Solwaraspora sp. WMMD1047: one gene and its partner. The protein of the gene in region 2 interacts with the protein of the main gene of each other region in a pairwise test. Links are inferred from orthologs where the notes say so. Each region holds a gene or a part of one and is shown on either strand. Other genes may lie near its edges.

The links. The genes of interacting proteins can lie anywhere in the genome.
Region 1: the proteins of ftsZ (region 2) and rlmN interact in binary tests that used the Escherichia coli proteins (3 or more experiments, as listed by UniProt). The link is inferred for Solwaraspora sp. WMMD1047 from one-to-one orthologs.

Annotation. Positions count from the first base shown.
Region 1 is NZ_JARUBL010000001.1:2,094,572-2,097,608, reverse strand. What follows is about bases 4-2,970. They hold rlmN (23S rRNA (adenine(2503)-C(2))-methyltransferase RlmN), read right to left. Parts: upstream 2,087-2,970; coding sequence 920-2,086; downstream 4-919. Other genes in these bases: O7627_RS09695 (phosphatidate cytidylyltransferase), read right to left, coding at 2,193-2,970; O7627_RS09705 (DivIVA domain-containing protein), read right to left, coding at 4-822. Also shown: more of O7627_RS09705, read right to left, coding at 1-3; more of O7627_RS09695, read right to left, coding at 2,971-3,037.
Region 2 is NZ_JARUBL010000001.1:5,072,640-5,075,678, forward strand. Bases 12-2,980 are described here. They hold ftsZ (cell division protein FtsZ), read right to left. Parts: upstream 2,068-2,980; coding sequence 955-2,067; downstream 12-954. Other genes in these bases: O7627_RS22920 (YggS family pyridoxal phosphate-dependent enzyme), read right to left, coding at 162-911; O7627_RS22930 (FtsQ-type POTRA domain-containing protein), read right to left, coding at 2,359-2,980. Also shown: more of O7627_RS22930, read right to left, coding at 2,981-3,039. UniProt on the Escherichia coli protein: Essential cell division protein that forms a contractile ring structure (Z ring) at the future cell division site. The regulation of the ring assembly controls the timing and the location of cell division.

The DNA.
Region 1 (3,037 bases), 3.0 Mb from region 2 along the record:
CGGTCCGCCCATCGGTGGGCCGCCCAGGGGAGGACCCCCCAGCGCGGGGCCGCCCATGCCGGGTCCACCCGGACCACGGCCGGGTCCGCGCGGATCCCGATCGGGCATCCGGATCTCGGCCGTCATGTCGGCCCGGGCCCGCCGCCCCGGCTCGAACCCGTCGAACCGGTCGTCCGGGCCGTAGCCGCCGCCGGGTCCGCCCGGGGTCCGGGGGCCGCCCGGACCGGCCGGCCCCCGGGCCGGCTCATAGCCACCCCGGGTCGGCGCATCGTAACCGCCGCCGGGGAACGATCCGGTCGGCTCGTCGTAGCGGCCGTACGGGTCCGGCGGTGGCCCACCGGCGGGCGCCCCCATCGGTCGGGACGGCAGCGGTGGGCCGGGCGGCATCCCACGGTCGTCCCGCATCGGCGGGCCCATCCGGTCCGGCGGACCCATCCGATCAGGGGGACCCATCCGATCGAGGGGACCCATCCGGTCCGGCGGACCCATCCGGTCCGGCGGACCCATCCGGTCGGGGGGACCCATCCGGTCCGGCGGGCCTGGGCGGCGGGCCTGGCCACCCCGGCCGGCCGGCACGCCGCGCTCCTCCAGCTCGGCGACCTGCCGCTCCACCCGGTCGAGGTGGAGATCGACCTGCCATTCGTCGTAGCCGCCGAACCGGACCCGGAAGACGACGTCGTGCACCTCCTGGGAGGCGACCGGGGAACCACCCGCCTCACCGGCGAGTGTGGCCTCGACCCGGTCCAGGAACGCGTCCACCTCTTCGACCTTGTATCCCCGGCGGAGCGCCTTGCGCCGGAAACGCTGTCCCTGACTCGCCACTATGTCTCCTGGTTCGCTCGCTCGTCACGGAACCCGCCCACGCCCGTGGACCGACCCGCGGCCCTCGACCCGACCGCGGTTCCGGCCGCCCGCCCGCTCACTCTGCCACCTCGGCGGCCGCGAGCTGTCCGCAGGCGCCGTCGATCTCCCGACCCCGGGTGTCCCGGACCGTCGTGGAGACACCGGCCGCGCGCAGCCGCCGGACGAACTCCCGCTCCACCGGCTTGGGGCTGGCATCCCACCGGCTGCCCGGCGTCGGGTTGAGCGGGATGAGGTTCACATGGGCCCGCCGGCCGGTCAACAGCCTGCCCAGCAGGTCGGCGCGCCATGGCTGGTCGTTCACGTCCCTAATCATCGCGTACTCGATGGAAACCCGACGGCCCGTGTGTGCGGAGTAGTCCCACGCCGCGTCCAGCACCTCGGCGACCTTCCAGCGCTGGTTCACGGGCACGAGTTCGTCGCGCAGCTCATCATCGGGCGCGTGTAACGACAGCGCAAGGGTCACCGCCAGCTCTTCGCCGGCCAACCGGCGCATCGCCGGGACCAGACCGACCGTGGAGACCGTGATGTGCCGCTGGGACAGGCCGAGCCCCTCGGGAGCCGGGGCGCAGAGCCGGCGGACCGCCTCGATCACCCGCGGGTAGTTCGCCAGCGGTTCGCCCATCCCCATGAAGACCACGTGCGAGAGCCGGGCCGGAGACCCGACCACCGCCCCGGAGGCGGCCACCCCGGCCAGGTAGACCGCCTGATCGACGATCTCGGCGGTGGAGAGGTTGCGGGTCAGGCCGGCCTGGCCGGTGGCGCAGAACGGGCAGGCCATTCCGCAACCCGCCTGGCTGGAGATGCAGACGGTCACCCGGTCCGGGTAGCCCATCAGCACGCTCTCCACCAGCGATCCGTCGTGCAGCCGCCAGAGCGCCTTTCGGGTGGCGCCGTCGTCGCAGGCCATCTCGCGAACCGGGGTGAGCAGCGTCGGCAGCAGCGCACCGGCCAGTCGGTCCCGCGACGCGGCCGGCAGATCGGTCATCGCCGCCGGGTCGCGGACCAACCGGCCGAAGTAGTGCGTGGAGATCTGCCGAGCCCGGAAACTCCGCTCGCCCAGCTCGGTGGCGAGCGCCGCCCGACCGGCCAGGTCGAGGTCGGCCAGGTGCCGGGGCGGCGGTACCACCCGGCCCCGCGGGACCGGGCGCAGCGGAATGCCCGCGCCCGGCTCGGCCGTCGCGGCGGACTCCGGGCGGGACGGGATCATCGGCAGGCTCGTCATGACCCCTCCAGTCTCCCACGACGCCACGCCGGACCGCGCGGCACGCTCGCCACCCCCAGCTCAAGGCGGGGACCGGCTCGGCCGGCCGCGGCGGCCAGGCTCCAGCTCAGCCGGCCGGCGCGAAGAGCGCCAGCAGCAGGTACGCGGTCGGCACCGCGAACAGTACCGAGTCGAGGCGGTCCATCATCCCGCCGTGCCCCGGCAGCAGATTGCTCATGTCCTTGATGCCGATGTCCCGCTTGACCATGGACTCGCCGAGGTCTCCCAGGACCGCGGCCACCGAGACCGCCAGTCCGAACAGCGCCCCCCACCAGGGTGCGACGTCGAGCAGCAGGTAGAGCAGGACGGCGCTGCCGACGGCGGCGGCCAGCACCGAGCCGGCGAATCCCTCCCAGGACTTCTTCGGGCTCACCGACGGGGCCATCGGGTGCCGGCCGAGGGTCACCCCGGCCGCGTAGCCGCCGACGTCGGAGAGAACGACGGCGACCAGGGTCACCAGTACCCGCAGGTGTCCGTCGTCCGGGGTGGCGGCGAGCAGCGCCGCGAATCCGCCCAGGAACGGGACGTACACCACGATCAGCGCGGTGGCGGTCACGTCCCGCTGGAATCCGGCCGGTCCGTCGCCGAGCCGCCACACCATCGCCGCCAGCAGGGTCACCAGCAGTCCGAGGCTGAGCGCGTCCGGTCCGGCCCACCAGGCCAGACCGATCATCAACAGGCCACCGGCGAGCAGCGGGACCAGCGGCGGACGAGCTCCGACCCGCTCGACCGCCCGGACCATCTCCCAGATCCCCACCCCCGCGGCGGCGGCGACCACCAGCAGGAAGGCGGGTCGGTAGACGAAGAGCGGGACCAGGATGAGCGCGCCGAGACCGAGGCCGACCGCGATCGCCATCGGCAGGTTCCGACCGGCCCGGCTGGTCGGTGCCGGGCCGGCACCGGTCGTGGTCT
Region 2 (3,039 bases):
GGCGCGCCAGCCGGGCGCCTCGTGCCCACCCCCGGGATCGCCGCCCCTGCCGGGCACCGATACCCAAGTAGGGATCGATCTCCCGGAGTGGGAGCTCGATCCCCAGGTGGGGACGGGGTTCGTCGCAAACAACACTGATGTAGTTTGGTGTCCTCGTCAGGCTACCGCAGCGTGCTACGCATTCCGAGCAACGCGCTGCCGACGCGCACATGTGTCGCGCCGTGTCCGATCGCCGACTCCAGGTCGCCGCTCATCCCGGCCGAGATCACGACCGCCTCCGGAAACCGCCGCCGCAGGCCGGCCGCGAGGTCGGCCAGCAACCCGAACGCGCGGTCCGGCGGCCAGCCCTGCGGGGCCACCGCCATCACCCCGGCCAGCCGCAGCGAGTCCGCGGCCGCCACCGCGTCGGCCACCCGGTCCAGTCCCCGGTCCGGGTCCGGATCGCCGGCCACCGCGCCGCCGCGCCGCGGGTCGCCGTCCAGGCCGATCTGGACCAGCACGTCCAACGGCCGGTCCCGACCGCGGTGCGCCGCGGTGGCCAGGGCCCCGGCCAGCCGGACGCTGTCGACCGAGTGCACCAGATCGGCGTACCGGACGACCGACCGGCACTTGTTGCGCTGGAGCTGGCCGACGAAGTGCCAGCGGACCGCGACGCCGGCCGCCGCGACCTCGGCGGCCTTGCCGGCCGCCTCCTGGTCCCGGTTCTCCCCGACGTCGGACACCCCGATCCCGGCCAGCAGCAGCACGTCACTGGCCGGGTAGGTCTTGCTGACCGCGATCATGGTGACCTCGCCACGGTCCCGGCCCGCCGCGTCGCAGGCCGCCGCGATCCTGGACCGGACCCGGGCCAGGTTCGCGGTCAGCTCCGCGCGCCGCGCGGTGGTTCCGTCGCGCCCGGTCTCCGCCGTCATCGTGTCGATCGGCTGTCGGTTATCCGTCGGTATCCCGCCCCGCTCAGGAACCGTTCTTGAGGAAGTCGGGGACATCGACGTCGTCGAAGAGCACCCGCCGGGCCGGCTGCGCCGGGGCCGGGGTCGGCGGCAGGGTGACCGGTGGGCCGGCCGGCGGCGCCGGCTGCGACACGCTCGCCTTGCGCGACTCGGCAGGCTTGTACGCCGGCGTGCCGCCGTCGAAGCCGGCCGCGATGACGGTGACCCGCACCTCGTCGCCGAGGGCGTCGTCGATGACCGCCCCGAAGATGATGTTGGCGTCCGGGTGGGCCGCGTCGGTGACCAGCTGAGCCGCGTCGTTGATTTCGAAGAGGCCGAGATCGGAGCCGCCCGCGATGGAGAGCAGCACGCCGCGCGCCCCGTCCATGCTCTGCTCCAGCAGTGGGCTGGAGATGGCCGCCTCGGCCGCCTCCACCGCCCGGTTCTCCCCCCGGGCGCTGCCGATCCCCATCAACGCGCTGCCGGCACCGCTCATCACGCTCTTCACGTCGGCGAAGTCCAGATTGATCAGACCGGGCGTGGTGATCAGGTCGGTGATCCCCTGCACACCGGAGAGCAGCACCTGGTCGGCCTGGCGGAACGCGTCCATCATGCTGATCCCGCGGTCACCGAGCGCCAGCAGCCGGTCGTTCGGGATCACGATGAGCGTGTCGCACTGGTTGCGCAGCTCGTCGATGCCGGTCTCGGCCTGCACCTGGCGACGCTTGCCCTCGAACGAGAACGGCCGGGTCACCACGCCGATGGTGAGGGCGCCGAGCTTGCGGGAGATGTTCGCCACCACCGGGGCGCCGCCGGTGCCGGTGCCACCACCCTCGCCGCAGGTGACGAAGACCATGTCGGCGCCCTTGAGCACCTCCTCGATCTCGTCCCGGTGGTCCTCGGCGGCGTTCTTGCCGACGTCCGGGTTGGCGCCGGCGCCGAGGCCCCGGGTCAGCTCCCGGCCGACGTCGAGCTTGACGTCGGCGTCGCTCATCAGCAGCGCCTGGGCGTCGGTGTTGATCGCGATGAACTCGACACCCTTGAGCCCAACCTCGATCATCCGGTTGACGGCGTTGACGCCGCCGCCACCGATGCCGACGACCTTGATGACCGCCAGGTAGTTGTGCGGAGGTGTCATCGGGGTCCTTTCCTTCGGGACTGGGCAGGGCGCCGACCGGTCGCGCGGTCCGGCGCAACCGCGGTCGACATCCGCTCGGCCGGGCTTCCGCTCGGCCGAGGAGGACGAGGAGTAACCCTCACCCTCTACTAGAGGCTTACAGTTATGTCAACTATTGATCCTCTCGGGGCAACGTATGCGCACGTACGGCGGGAGCCAAGGACCCGCTCGGCGTGTCGCCACGCCCTGTGGACAATCCCGACCGCAGGTTGCCCCGCGCTGCCGGACGGCGCTGCGACCCGGTTCACCGGGTCAACGGATCGTCACCACGTCCGGCGCGCTGACGTCGATGGTGTCACCGCGCTGCCGGAGCAGCCCGGTGGCCACCTGGGCCTTGGTCTCGCTCCGCGAAGCGTCGCCCCAGATCACCACCCGGTCCCCGCGCAGCTTCAACCGGATCTCGGCCGGACCCGCCACCGTCACCTCGACCAGTTCGTCCCGCAGCCGCGGCGTCAGCGCGGCGAGCACGGCCAGCGCGGCCCGGGTGGCGGCGTCGTCCGGACCGGGCTCGGCCACCACGGCGACCGGCAGGTCCGCCGGCCGTTCGGCGAGGGTACGGAACACCACCCCCGCGCCGTCGACGACCGCGTACCGGCGGCCCTGCGGGACCACCGCCACCGGTGACCGCTCGACGACCTCGATCACCAGGGTGTCCGGCCACCGCCGGCTGACGCTCACCTCGGCCACCGGCGCCAGCTCGGCGACCCGGCCCCGGACCGCGTCGAGGTCGACCCGGGCCAGCGGGGTGCCGTCGGCGACCGCCGCGGCCTCACGTACGTCCGCGGGGCTCACCAGGTCCGTGCCGGTCACCCGCAGCTCGCGGAGACCGAACAACGCCGTACCCCAGACCAACCAGGCGGCCAGCAGTCCCAGCAGCACCACCGCGCCGCCGACCGCCCACGGCGCCGCCGCCCGCAGCCGACGCTGCCGGGC